DNA from 2 places in the Streptomyces sp. NPDC037242 genome. Region 2 is predicted to be linked to the other one. Evidence: predicted binding sites of a transcription regulator. Region 2 holds the regulator's gene; the other holds the start of a gene.
The links. Region 2 encodes HrcA, which represses chaperone genes, less so after heat shock. Its sites were predicted from a motif close to TTNGCACTCNGNNNNNCNGAGTGCNAA; they were not measured.
Positions count from the first base shown of each region.

Region 1 (7,131 bases), on a different contig from region 2:
CGCGCAGCAGCGCCACCACCACGATGCAGGCCGCGACCCCGATCACCGTCCACAGCAGCTGCCCCGGCGCGTTCGCCACCGAGTTGTAGCGCTCGATGTACCCCTGGTCGAGGCGGTGCAGCAGCACCAGGCCGAGCGAGGTCAGCAGCATGGCCAGCGGGAAGATCAGCGGATCCGCGTACGCCGCGAACCGGCGGATGCCCAGGTGCCCCACCAGGGCCAGCAGCGACAGGCTCACGGTGAAGCCGGTCAGGTTGGGCGGCAGCGCGTCGTTCATCGCCAGGCCCGCCGCCGTATGGCCGAAAACAGCGATGCCGACGACGAAGACGAGCAGCAATGCTTCGGTGCGGCGGCGGGCGCCCGACGTCGTGATGGGCCTCAGTCCACGCACGGGACGCCGCCGCCGTCGATGGCGGGGGTTCCGCTGCTCTTCTGGGACGGGGCGGGGGCGGTGCTCGGGGCGTCCGAGGAGCCGCGCGAGCTCGGTGAGCCGGCGGTCGGGGGCGGTGCGGGCGTCCCCGGTGAGGAGGGAGCGGCGCCCGGTGCGCTCGGGCTCGCGGTGCCCTTGGGTCCTATCTGCTCGGCAATGAGGCGCTTTATCTTCATATCGTCTACGACGTTTATCTCGGCGCCATGGTTCCTGTCGAACCCCTCGATGGGCAGTGTCGTGAAGTCCACATTGCCCCCGGACAGGTTCTTCGCCTGCTTGATGAAGGACAGCAGATCCCATCCCTCATCGGTCACGACGTCCTCCTTCGCCGTGTTGACCAGCTTGAGCAGCTTCACCGGATCCGTGAACGTCCCGGCCTGGTTCAGCTTGTACGTCGCCCCCGCCAGGAAGGCCTGCTGGCGCTTCGTCCGGTCCAGGTCGCCCATGGTCAGACCGTGCCGCTGCCGGACGAAGGCCAGGGCCTGCTGGCCGTTCAGGGTCTGCTTGCCCGCCGGGAAGTCGGCCCCCGAGTACGAGTCCTTCGTCGCCTTCTTCAGGCACACCGGTACGCCGTCCAGTGCGCTCGCCAGGTGGTAGAAACCGGCCAGGTTCAGCTCGGCGAAGTGGTCGATCGGGACGCCCAGGAAGTTGCGCACCGTCTCGATCTCGGCCTTGCGCCCCGCCTCGCGCCCCTCGTGCTCCAGCTGCCGCTTGTCCTTGACGCCCCGGGCGGCGAGCTGGTCCTCGACCTTGGCCTTGGCCAGCCCGTACGCCTCCTTGATCTTGCTCTTCCCGGTGAACCCGGGCACCCCGTACAGCGTGACGAAGTCGTCGCGCGGGATCGAGAAGGCCTTCGCCTTGCCCCCGTCGCCGGGCACGTGCAGCAGGATCAGGGTGTTCGTGTTGTACCCGCCGACGTCCGAGCTGGCGCCGGCGTGCAGCTTGTCGAGGATCTCCTTCGGCAGGTCCTCGCCGTTCTGGTCGCGGCGGCTGTCCAGGCCCATCAGCAGGATGTTCGTATCGCCGTGCTTCGACTTCTCGGCGCCCTCCAGCGCCTTGGAGCTGCCGATGCTGGAGACCAGGTCCTTGTAGACGTACCAGGCGCCGCCGCCCGCCATCACGGTCAGCGCGCAGCCGGTGATCAGCAGCGTGCGGCCGAGCCGGCGCCGGCGCGTCAGCGGCTTGCGGCGGCTGGTCTTCCTCCGTTGCGCAGTCATGCCTGTCGATGGTGGGGGCGCGGTGCTGAAGAAAGGCTGAAGGTCCTGAACCCGCCTTCAGACCCCGGGCGCGGTGGCGCCACCGGGCGGGCGCCCCGGCAGCCGCAGCAGCAGCCGCGCGCCCCCGGACGGCGCCGGCAGCGCCCGTACGTCGCCCCCGTGCGCCCGCGCGATCTCCCGGGCGATGGCCAGGCCCAGCCCGGTCCCGCCGCTGGCCCGGCCCCGGTCCGCGTCCAGCCGTACGAACCGCTCGAAGACCCGGTCCCGGTCGGCCTCCGGGATGCCCGGGCCGTCGTCCGTGACCTCCAGCAGCGCCCAGCCGTCCTCCTGCGCCGCCCGTACGACGACCTCCGCGCGGGCGTACCGCAGGGCGTTGTCCACCAGGTTGGCCAGCGCCCGCTCCAGCCGCGCCGGGTCACCGGCCGCCGGTACGGGCGCCCGCGCGTCCAGCCGTAGCCGCGCCCGGGGGTGCGGGCGCCGCGCCGCGTCCTCGGCGGCGAGCAGCGCGAGGTCCACCGGCTCGGTGCGCGGCGCCGGCCCGCCGTCGAGCCGGGCCAGCAGGAGCAGGTCGGCGGCGATGCGCTGGAGCCGCTCGGTGTCGGCCAGTGCGGCCGCCACAGACTCCCGGTCGGGGCGGTCCATGGCCAGCGCCACTTCCAGCCGTGACCGGACGGCCGCGAGGGGGTTGCGCAGCTCGTGCGAGGCGTCGGCGGTGAACTGCCGCTGCCGGGCGTCGCTGCGCTCCAGCCGGTCGAGCGTGTTGTTGACCGTCCGGGCCAGCTGCGCGATCTCGTCGGCGCCGCCCGGGTCCGGGACGCGCCGGTCGAGCTCGCTCGCGGTGACGGCCGCCAGCTCGGTGCGGATCGCGGTGACGGGGCGCAGCGCGTGCCCGGCCACCCACCAGGCCAGGCCCGCCGCGAAGGCGATCAGCGGGGGTGAGCCGGCGAGCAGGCCGACGGCGGCCGCGCGGGTCGCGTCGTCGACGTCGCCGAGCACGGTCATCGCGTACACGAAGTGCGGGTCGTGCGCCCCCGGCGGACCGGGGGCCTCGACCACGACGACCACGCGCCGTTCGGCGCCGGGGCGCTCGGGCGGCAGGACCGCCGACCGGGAGTCCGTCCCGGCGCCGGGGCGCAGCTCGCCGAAGTCGGGGGAGTCCTTGGCGGTGCCCGCCGTGCCCGCCGTGCTGTTGACGGTGCGCCCCTGCCCGTCCCGTACGAGGACCAGGTCCACCCCGCTCTCGGGCACGGGCAGCCGGCCACCCGGCTGGAGGGCGCGGGCGTCGAGCTGGGCGGCGACCTTGCGGGCGGCGAGCTCGGTGCGGCCCGTGGTGTTCTCCAGGAGGTTGGCGCGCAGCAGGGTGTACAGCCACAGCCCGCCGGTGGCGAGTACGGCGGCCATCGCGAGGGCGGCGGCAGCGGCGGCGCGGGCACGGACGGTCCTAACCACCGTCGGGAGCCATCCGGTAGCCGGTGCCGTGGACGGTGAGGATCGAGCGGCGGCCGAAGGGGGCGTCGATCTTCTTGCGGAGCGAGGAGACGTAGACCTCGACGATGTTGGGGTCGATGCCGTGCGGGGTGTCCCAGACGACGTCGAGGATGTCCTGCTTGGCGACGGCCCGGCCGGGCTGCTCCATCAGGCAGGCGAGTACGCCGAGCTCGCGGGCGGTCAGCTCGATGTCCTGCGCGCCGCGGCGGCAGCGGCGGCCCCGGGGATCGAGGACGAGGTCGCCGGCCTGGAGGGTGGTGGCGCGTTCGGGGGCGCCGGCGCGGCGGGCGAGTGCGCGGATCCGGGCGGCGAGGACGACGAAGGAGAACGGCTTGGTGAGGTAGTCGTCGGCGCCGCAGTCCAGGCCCTCGGCCTCGTCGTACTCGCCGTCCTTGGCGGTCAGCATCAGGACGGGGGTGCGGTCGCCGTGGGCGCGCATCCGGGTGCAGATCTCGTAGCCGGTGAGACCGGGGAGCATCAGGTCGAGGAGGACGACGTCGTACGGTCCGCCGGCGGCTCCGGGGGAGGCGCCGCCGGTGAGGGCGAGTTCGAGGCCGCGGTGGCCGTCGTGGGCGACCTCGACCCAGTGGCCGTCGGCGGCCAGGCCGCGCCGCAGGGATTCGGCGAGGCCGGCTTCGTCTTCGACCACGAGGATGCGCATCGCTCAAGCGTCACATATCGGACGCGACTGCCGCGGCGGGGACCCCGCGCCCCGTACGCCGGCGGGCCAGGACGTCGCGGCCGGCCGCGGTCAGGGCCCGTGCGGGGAAAGCGAGGGCCGGCAGGCCCGGGCCCATGGGGCCAGCGAGGTGACGGCGCCCGGGCGCACGGCCTTGTCGGCCGACGGGCCGCTGACCCGGGAGGCGACCGGTCCGGTCGGCGGGGTCTCGAACCAGCCCTCCGCCCTGATCCGGCTGATCGTGAAGGACCCGTCGGATGCGGTGAAGGACCCCGTGCACGCCGCCTCCAGGTCTTCGGCCGAGACCTTCTCCCAGGTGCACCGCTCCGCGCGGAAGGTGCCGTCCACCCCCGTCGGCCGGGTCGCGAGCCTGGGTACGGCCAACGGGAACGCGCAGATCCCGCATGCGAGACCGACGGCGATCGGGATCGCGTGCACCCGTCGAAGGCCGGAGTTCTTCCTGGTCATGGCGCGGGCAGTAGTGGGCCGGAGTCGCTCGCGCGTGCGGATTCCACGGACCGGGCGGGCCGGTTCGCGCAACGCCCACGGCGGTGAATTGGCACTCCGCTTGACCGAGTGCTAATCACCGGAATAGTCTCGCACCTGGCACTCGCCCCCGGTGAGTGCCAACACAGCGACAGGCAGGTCCGGCACCCGCGACGACGGATCGACCTGGTCGCCACCTCAGACAGTTAACCCCGGATCTCCGAAGGGGGAGGTCGGATCGTGACGACCGCCAGCTCCAAGGTTGCCATCAAGCCGCTCGAGGACCGCATTGTGGTCCAGCCGCTCGACGCCGAGCAGACCACGGCCTCGGGCCTGGTCATCCCGGACACCGCGAAGGAGAAGCCCCAGGAGGGCGTCGTCCTCGCGGTCGGTCCGGGTCGCTTCGAGGACGGCCAGCGTCTCCCGCTGGACGTCAACGTCGGCGACATCGTGCTGTACAGCAAGTACGGCGGCACCGAAGTGAAGTACAGCGGCGAGGAGTACCTCGTCCTCTCGGCTCGCGACGTGCTCGCGATCGTCGAGAAGTAATTCACCTAAGCACTGCTTTGAGCTGCGCCCCTGGTCACCCCGCTGATTGCCGGGCGGCGAGGGGCGCAGTTCGTTAAACCCGAGTTATCGAGAGGGCTGAACCGCTTCCATGCCGAAGATTCTGAAGTTCGACGAGGACGCCCGTCGTGCCCTTGAGCGCGGCGTCAACAAGCTTGCCGACACGGTCAAGGTGACGATCGGCCCCAAGGGCCGCAACGTCGTCATCGACAAGAAGTTCGGCGCCCCCACCATCACCAACGACGGTGTCACCATCGCCCGCGAGGTCGAGCTGGACGACCCGTACGAGAACCTGGGCGCGCAGCTCGTGAAGGAGGTGGCGACCAAGACCAACGACATCGCGGGTGACGGCACCACCACCGCCACCGTGCTGGCCCAGGCGCTGGTCCGCGAGGGTCTGCGCAACGTCGCCGCGGGTGCTTCCCCGGCCGCCCTGAAGAAGGGCATCGACGCCGCGGTCAAGGCCGTCTCCGAGGAGCTCCTCGCGACGGCCCGCCCGATCGAGGACAAGTCCGACATCGCCGCCGTGGCCGCGCTCTCCGCGCAGGACCAGCAGGTCGGCGAGCTCATCGCCGAGGCGATGGACAAGGTCGGCAAGGACGGTGTCATCACCGTCGAGGAGTCCAACACCTTCGGCCTGGAGCTGGAGTTCACCGAGGGCATGGCCTTCGACAAGGGCTACCTCTCCCCGTACATGGTCTCCGACCAGGAGCGTATGGAGGCCGTCCTCGACGACCCGTACATCCTGATCAACCAGGGCAAGATCTCCTCCATCCAGGACCTCCTGCCGCTGCTGGAGAAGGTCATCCAGGCCGGCGGCTCCCGCCCGCTGCTGATCATCGCCGAGGACGTCGAGGGCGAGGCGCTCTCCACCCTCGTCGTCAACAAGATCCGCGGCACGTTCAACGCCGTGGCCGTCAAGGCCCCCGGCTTCGGCGACCGCCGCAAGGCGATGCTCCAGGACATGGCCACCCTCACCGGTGCCACCGTCATCGCCGAGGAGGTCGGCCTCAAGCTCGACCAGGCCGGTCTGGACGTACTGGGTTCCGCCCGCCGCGTCACGATCTCCAAGGACGACACGACCATCGTCGACGGTGGCGGCAGCCACGAGGAAGTCCTCGGTCGCGTCAACCAGATCAAGGCCGAGATCGAGTCCACGGACTCGGACTGGGACCGCGAGAAGCTGCAGGAGCGCCTGGCGAAGCTCGCCGGCGGCGTCTGCGTCATCAAGGTCGGCGCCGCCACCGAGGTGGAGCTCAAGGAGAAGAAGCACCGCCTTGAGGACGCCATCTCGGCGACCCGCGCCGCGGTCGAGGAGGGCATCGTCTCCGGCGGTGGCTCCGCGCTCGTCCACGCCGTCAAGGTCCTTGAGGGCAACCTCGGCCTGAGCGGCGATGAGGCCACCGGTGTCGCGGTCGTGCGCCGCGCCGCCGTCGAGCCGCTGCGCTGGATCGCCGAGAACGCCGGTCTTGAGGGCTACGTCATCACCTCGAAGGTCGCCGAGCTCGACAAGGGCCAGGGCTTCAACGCCGCCACCGGCGAGTACGGCGACCTGGTGAAGGCCGGCGTCATCGACCCGGTCAAGGTCACCCGCTCCGCGCTGGAGAACGCCGCTTCCATCGCCTCCCTGCTGCTCACGACCGAGACCCTGGTCGTCGAGAAGCCGGCCGAGGAAGAGGCCGACGCGGGCCACGGCCACGGTCACGGCCACAGCCACTGATCGCGCCACGCATGGGGAAGGCCCCGTTCCGCATCTGCGGAGCGGGGCCTTCCCGTATGTGCGGGGCCTACATCGCGCCCAGTTGGCGCATCAGGGCCATGGCGTCGTAGTGCCACCAGCCTTCCTTGATCATGCCGTCCTCACATCGGAAGACCGTCGTGCCGGTCATCGTGCAGGTCTTGCCGGTCGGCGCGACGCCCATGAACTCGCCCTTGTGCTTGCCGGTCCAGGTCCACAGGGTGGTGACGTAGTCGTCCTGTGCCATCTGGGCGTCCTTCGTGAAGCTGAAGTCGAAGGCGCCCCGCCACCCCTCCACGTCCTCGCGGATGCCGGCGGGCCCGACCTTGTCCTCGGGGTTGCTGATGTCGTGGTCGCGGTAGTCCGTCGCGAAGATCTCGGGGATGACGGACATGTCGCCCTTCATCGCGATCTCGTCGTACATCCGGTTCACCAGCATCGTGTTGAGGTGCTCGTCCCGGACGACGTCCAGGTTGGTGAAGCTGGGCATCCCGTCGCAGAGCGCCACCATCTCCTGGAACATCTT
Region 1 covers NZ_JBVJUY010000009.1:1,164-8,294, forward strand. The annotation lists gene ACZ7GJ_RS13010 (FtsW/RodA/SpoVE family cell cycle protein) at 1-391, opposite strand, end outside; gene ACZ7GJ_RS13015 (LCP family protein) at 379-1,647, opposite strand; gene ACZ7GJ_RS13020 (sensor histidine kinase) at 1,705-3,096, opposite strand; gene ACZ7GJ_RS13025 (response regulator transcription factor) at 3,089-3,796, opposite strand; gene ACZ7GJ_RS13030 (hypothetical protein) at 3,887-4,282, opposite strand; gene groES (co-chaperone GroES) at 4,541-4,849, shown strand; gene groL (chaperonin GroEL) at 4,959-6,587, shown strand; gene ACZ7GJ_RS13045 (ester cyclase) at 6,655-7,131, opposite strand, start outside.
Region 1: a site for HrcA is predicted at 4,371-4,397, ahead of groES (co-chaperone GroES). Genes of this name have one in related genera too.

Region 2 (7,131 bases):
CGCCTCCAACACCCGGGTCGAGTGGATCCTCGCCGACCTCGGCGTGATGTGCGCGGGCGGCGCCGTCACCACGATCTACCCGAGCACCAACGCCGAGGAGTCGGCGTTCATCCTCGCGGACTCCGAGAGCCGGGTGCTCATCGCCGAGGACGGCGCCCAGCTGGCGAAGGCCCGCGAGCGCCGGGCCGAGCTGCCGAACCTCGCCCACGTGGTCGTGGTGGAGGCCGCCGACGCGGTCGCCGCCGAGGGCGACCCGGAGGGCTGGGTGCTCTCGCTCGCCGACCTGGAGGCGCGCGGCAAGGAGTACCTCGCCAAGCACCCCGAGGCGGTCAAGGAGCGGATCGCGGCCATCACCGCCGACCAGCTCGCCACCCTCATCTACACCTCCGGCACCACGGGCCGTCCCAAGGGCGTCCGCCTCCCGCACGACAACTGGTCGTACATGGCCAAGGCCACCGTGGCCACCGGCCTGATCACCAAGGACGACGTCCAGTACCTGTGGCTGCCGCTGGCCCACGTCTTCGGCAAGGTGCTGACCTCCGGGCAGATCGAGGTCGGGCACGTCACGGCCGTCGACGGCCGGATCGACAAGATCATCGAGAACCTGCCGGTCGTCCAGCCGACGTACATGGCGGCCGTTCCGCGCATCTTCGAGAAGGTCTACAACGGAGTCGCGGCCAAGGCCCGGGCCGGCGGCGGCGCCAAGTACAAGATCTTCCAGTGGTCGGTCGGCGTCGCCCGCGAGTACGCCAAGGTCACCCAGGACAACTTCCGCCGCACCGGCCGGGCGACCGCGCCCTTCGGCCTCGCCACCAAGCACAAGATCGCCGACACGCTGGTCTACTCCAAGCTCCGCGAGGCCTTCGGCGGCAACCTGCGCGCCGCCGTATCCGGCGCCTCCGCCCTGGCGCCCGAGATCGGCTACTTCTTCTCCGGAGCCGGCATCCACATCCTGGAGGGCTACGGCCTGACGGAGTCCAGCGCGGCCTCCTTCGTCAACCCGGGCGAGGCCTACCGCACCGGCACCGTCGGCAAGCCGCTCCCCGGCACCGAGGTCCGCATCGCCGACGACGGCGAGGTCCTGCTGCGCGGCCCCGGCATCATGCAGGGCTACCACCAGCAGCCGGAGAAGACCGCCGAGGTCCTGGAGTCCGACGGCTGGCTGCACACCGGTGACATCGGCGAGCTGTCGCCCGACGGCTACCTGCGGATCACCGACCGCAAGAAGGACCTGATCAAGACCTCGAACGGCAAGTACGTCGCCCCGGCGGAGATCGAGGGCCAGTTCAAGGCGATCTGCCCGTACGTGTCGACCATCGTCGTGCACGGCGCCGACCGGAACTTCTGCTCGGCCCTGATCGCCCTCGACGAGCCGTCCATCCTCACCTGGGCCGCCGAGGTCGGGCTGGAGGGCAAGACGTACGCCCAGGTGCTGGCCGCGCCGGAGACCAACCGCATGATCGAGACGTACGTCCAGACCCTGAACGAGGGCCTGCAGAAGTGGCAGACGGTCAAGAAGTTCCGGCTGCTCCCGCGCGACCTCGACGTCGAGCACGGGGACCTCACCCCGAGCCTGAAGCTGAAGCGCCCGGTCGTCGAGCGTGAGTTCAAGCACCTCATCGAGGAGATGTACGAGGGCTCGCGGGAGGCCTAGGGGCTGTCTGGCCCGGGGCCAGGCCAGGGGCGTAAACGACCATGGGGCAGTGCGGGACAATGGGCGCATGCCTTCCGCACTGCCCGACGGTGAACCCATGCCCGAAGACGGCTCGCTGCCGTCGCATGCCCTGGCGGGAGCCGGGGAGCGGCCGCTCGGCTTCTACCTGCACGTCCCGTACTGCGCCACGCGCTGCGGGTACTGCGACTTCAACACCTACACGGCGACCGAGCTGCGCGGCACGGGCGGCGTGCTCGCCTCGCGGGAGAACTACGCCGACACCCTGATCGACGAGGTCCGCCTGGCCCGCAAGGTGCTCGGCGACGACCCGAGGGCCGTACGGACGGTCTTCGTGGGCGGCGGTACGCCGACGCTGCTGCCGGCCGCGGACCTCGTACGCATGCTCGCGGCCATCCGGGACGAGTTCGGTCTCGCGGAGGACGCCGAGGTCACCACCGAGGCCAACCCGGAGTCCGTGAACCCGCAGTACCTCGCCGAGCTGCGGGCCGGCGGCTTCAACCGGATCTCCTTCGGCATGCAGAGCGCGAAGCAGCACGTCCTGAAGGTGCTGGACCGCACGCACACGCCCGGGCGGCCCGAGGCGTGCGTCGCGGAGGCCCGGGCGGCGGGCTTCGAGCACGTGAACCTGGACCTGATCTACGGGACGCCGGGGGAGTCGGACGAGGACTGGCGCGCGTCGCTGTCCGCCGCGCTGGGCGCGGGGCCCGACCACATCAGCGCCTACGCCCTGATCGTCGAGGAGGGCACCCAGCTGGCCCGGCGGATCCGCCGCGGCGAGGTCCCGATGACGGACGACGACGTGCACGCGGACCGGTACCTGATCGCGGACTCGGTGATGGCCGAGGCCGGGTACTCCTGGTACGAGGTGTCGAACTGGGCCGTGAACGAGGCCGGGCGCTGCCTGCACAACGAGCTGTACTGGCGCGGCGCCGACTGGTGGGGCGCCGGCCCGGGGGCGCACTCGCACGTCGGCGGGGTGCGCTGGTGGAACGTGAAGCACCCCGGCGCGTACGCCGCCGCGCTCGCGGAGGGGCGGTCCCCCGGCGCCGGGCGGGAGCTCCTGTCGCAGGAGGACCGGCGCGTGGAGCGGATCCTGCTGGAGCTGCGGCTGGTGGACGGCGTACCGCTGTCCCTGCTGGCCCCGGCCGGCCTGGCGGCGTCCCGCCGGGCCCTGGCGGACGGCCTGCTGGAGGCGGGCCCGTACGAGGCGGGACGCGCCGTGCTGACCCTGCGCGGGCGCCTGCTGGCCGACGCGGTGGTCCGGGACCTGGTGGACTGATCCCCCGCCCCGGGGTGCGGGGCCGCGGTCAGGCGGGGCCGTCGACCGTGACGAAGTCGATCAGCTCCTCCACGCGGCCCAGGAGGGTCGGTTCCAGGTCCTTGTAGGACGTCACGCGGGACAGGATGTGCTGCCACGCGGCGCCCGTGTTCTCCGGCCAGCCCAGGGCGCGGCAGATGCCCGTCTTCCAGTCCTGGCCGCGGGGGACCACCGGCCAGGCCCCGATGCCCAGCGCGGACGGCTTCACCGCCTGCCAGACGTCCACGTACGGGTGGCCCGCCACCAGCACGTGCGGCGAGGTCACCGAGGCCGCGATGCGCGATTCCTTCGAGCCCGGCACCAGGTGGTCCACCAGGATGCCCAGCCGGGCGTCCGCGGCCGGGGCGAAGTCGGCCACGATGGCCGGGAGGTCGTCGATGCCCTCCAGGTACTCCACCACCACGCCCTCGATCCGCAGGTCGTCGCCCCAGACCCGCTCCACCAGCTCGGCGTCGTGGCGGCCCTCGACGTAGATCCGGCCCGCCCTCGCCACCCGGGCCCGCGCCCCCGGGACGGCGATCGACCCCGAGGCCGTGCGGGCCGGGGCGGCCGGGCCCCGCGGCGGGCGCGTCAGCGTCACCACCGCGCCGTCCAGCAGGAAGCCCCGCGGCTCCAGCGGGAACACCCGCCGCTTGCCGAAGCGGTCCTCCAGGGTCACCGTGCCGGCCTCGCACGCCACCACCGCGCCGCAGAAGTCCGTACCCGCCACCTCGACCACCAGGTCGGGCTCGGCGGCCACCTCGGGCACGGCCTTGGGGCGCTTCCACTGCGGGGTCAGGTCGGGGGAGTACTCGCGCATCCGGCCGAGGGTAGGAGAGGCGCCGCGCTCACGCCTCCGACACGCCGAACCGCTGTGCCAGTGTGTCGCGTTGCGCACGGACAAAAGCCGCGGTGACCACCGCTCCGTGACCCGGCACGTACAGCGCGTCGTCCCCGCCCAGCGACAGCAGCCGGTCCAGGGCCGCGGGCCACTGCCCGGGCACCGCGTCGGGGCCCGCCGAGGGCTCGCCCGACTCCTCCGCCAGGTCCCCGCAGAACACCACCTCCCGGGAGCCCGGGACGAACACCGCGAGATCGTGGCGGGTGTGGCCGGGGCCCACGTTCGCGAGCAGCACCTGCACCCCGCCGAGCTCCAGCGTCCACTCGCCCGAGACCAGGTGCCCCGGGGCCACCAGCAGGTCCGCGGCCTCGGCGGCCAGGTCCGGCGCCAGCCCGTGGCGTACCGCGTCCGCCCGCAGCTCGTCGCGGCCGTGGCCGCTCGACAGCAGGGCGTCCAGGCCGACCGGCCCGTAGAACTCGGCCCCCGCGAAGGCGGCCCCGCCCATCACGTGGTCGAAATGTCCGTGGGTGAATGCGATATGGGTCACGCGCCGACCGGTCAGCAGCTCCGCCTCGGCCCGCACCTGCGAGCCCTCCCGCACGGACGATCCGGGGTCGATCAGGAGTACCGACTCGTCCCCCACCACCAGCCCCACCGTGCAGTCCCACACCGGGAGACGGCGCCGTCCGGCCCGTCCGGTCAGCCGTTCCCAGCCCGCCTCTTCCCAATGCACGTCCATGCCGCGACGCTACCGTGACGGGCCACCCTTGCCAGGGTCTGACTACCCGGCCGTACACTGAGCGGGGGATCTCTGGCACTCGAACGCCCAGAGTGCCAACGACCGAGCTTCACACGGCAACGGACCACAGCTGGAGGTGTGCGCGCGATGCTCAGCGAACGCAGACTCGAAGTGCTGCGCGCCATCGTCCAGGACTACGTCGGGACGGAGGAGCCGGTCGGCTCCAAAGCGCTCACCGAGCGCCACCGGCTCGGCGTGTCGCCCGCGACCGTGCGCAACGACATGGCCGTGCTGGAGGAGGAGGGCTACATCGCCCAGCCCCACACCAGCGCCGGCCGGATCCCCACCGACAAGGGCTACCGGCTCTTCGTCGACAAGCTGGCGGGCGTCAAGCCCCTGTCGTCGCCCGAGCGCCGCGCCATCCAGAACTTCCTCGACGGCGCGGTCGACCTCGACGACGTGGTCGGCCGCACCGTACGGCTGCTCGCGCAGCTGACCCGGCAGGTCGCCGTCGTCCAGTACCCGAGCCTGACCCGCTCCACGGTCCGGCACGTCGAGCTGCTCTCGCTCGCACCCGCGCGCCTGATGCTCGTGCTGATCACGGACACCGGCCGGGTCGAGCAGCGGCTGGTCGACTGCCAGACCCCCTTCGGCGAGCAGTCGCTCGCCGATCTGCGGGCGCGGCTCAACAGCCGGGTCGTCGGCCGCCGGTTCACGGACGTGCCGCCGCTGGTGCAGGACCTCCCGGAGTCGTTCGAGGCGGAGGACAGGGCGACGGTCAAGGCCGTCCTCGCCACCCTCCTCGAAACGCTCGTGGAGGAAGCCGAAGAACGGCTGATGATCGGTGGAACCGCCAATCTCACCCGCTTCGGACACGATTTTCCCCTGACGATCAGGCCGGTGCTCGAAGCGCTGGAGGAGCAGGTCGTGCTCCTCAAGCTGCTGGGCGAGGCCAATGAGTCGGGAATGGCCGTACGGATCGGGCATGAGAATGCCTACGAGGGACTGAACTCCACGTCGGTCGTCTCGGTCGGCTACGGTTCGGGCGGCGAAGCAGTCGCCAAACTCGGCGTGGTCGGACCGACCCGCATGGACTACCCCGGAACGATGGGAGCGGTACGCGCAGTGGCACGTTACGTCGGACAGATCCTGGCGGAGTCGTAAGTGGCCACGGACTACTACGCCGTACTCGGCGTGCGCCGCGACGCATCGCAGGACGAGATCAAGAAGGCCTTCCGCCGCCTCGCGCGTGAACTCCACCCGGATGTGAATCCGGACCCGAAGACGCAGGAGCGCTTCAAGGAGATCAACGCGGCCTACGAGGTGCTCTCGGACCCGCAGAAGAAGCAGGTCTACGACCTCGGCGGCGACCCGCTGTCCTCCTCGGGCGGCGGCGGCGCGGGCGGCTTCGGAGCGGGTGGCTTCGGCAACTTCTCCGACATCATGGACGCCTTCTTCGGCCAGGCCTCGCAGCGCGGACCGCGCTCGCGCACCCGCCGCGGCCAGGACGCCATGATCCGCCTCGACCTGGAACTGGACGAGGCCGCCTTCGGCACCACCAAGGACATCCAGGTCGACACGGCCGTCGTCTGCACCACCTGCTCCGGCGAGGGTGCCGCCCCCGGCACCTCGGCGCAGACGTGTGACATGTGCCGCGGCCGCGGTGAGGTCTCGCAGGTCACCCGGTCCTTCCTGGGCCAGGTCATGACCTCGCGCCCCTGCCCCCAGTGCCAGGGCTTCGGCACCGTCGTCCCCACCCCGTGCCCCGAGTGCGCGGGCGACGGCCGGGTCCGCTCCCGCCGCAGCCTGACGGTCAAGATCCCCGCGGGCGTCGAGAACGGCACCCGCATCCAGCTCGCGGGCGAGGGCGAGGTCGGCCCCGGCGGCGGCCCCGCCGGCGACCTGTACGTCGAGATCCACGAGCTGCCGCACCCGACCTTCCAGCGGCGCGGGGACGACCTGCACTGCACCGTCACCATCCCCATGACGGCCGCGGCCCTGGGCACCAAGTGTCCGCTGGAGACGCTGGACGGCCTGGAGGAGATCGACATCCGGCCCGGGACCCAGTCCGGGCAGGCGATCCCGCTGCACGGGCGCGGTGTCACGCACCTGCGCGGCGGCGGCCGGGGCGACCTCATCGTCCACGTCGAGGTCACCACCCCCGGAAAGCTGGACCCCCAGCAGGAGGACCTGCTGCGCCAGCTCGCGAAGCTGCGCGGCGAGGAGCGGCCGACGGGCCAGTTCGCGCCCGGCCAGCAGGGTCTGTTCAGCCGTCTGAAGGACGCGTTCAACGGCCGCTGACCGGCCCGCGAGAACACGTACGAGCCCGGTCCGGGGATCCCCCCGGACCGGGCTTCGTGCTTCCTCCGTGCCTCCACGGGGCTCCCCTCGGGCTTCCCTCAAGACCGGAGGTAAGCGGACTATGCCAGGCGAATGCCGTGATTCGGTCCCGTGAGCGGGACATGGCACGATGCAGACCATGTCCTCCGCACCGAACGGTCTCTCCCCGTATCCGATCGTGCAGGCTCCCATGGCAGGCGGCGCCTCCTGCCCTCCGCTCGCCGCCGCCGTGTGCGAGG
Region 2 covers NZ_JBVJUY010000005.1:148,391-155,521, forward strand. The annotation lists gene ACZ7GJ_RS08825 (AMP-dependent synthetase/ligase) at 1-1,654, shown strand, start outside; gene hemW (radical SAM family heme chaperone HemW) at 1,722-2,954, shown strand; gene ACZ7GJ_RS08835 (DUF3097 domain-containing protein) at 2,983-3,792, opposite strand; gene ACZ7GJ_RS08840 (MBL fold metallo-hydrolase) at 3,821-4,552, opposite strand; gene hrcA (heat-inducible transcriptional repressor HrcA) at 4,700-5,716, shown strand; gene dnaJ (molecular chaperone DnaJ) at 5,717-6,853, shown strand; gene ACZ7GJ_RS08855 (nitronate monooxygenase) at 7,032-7,131, shown strand, end outside.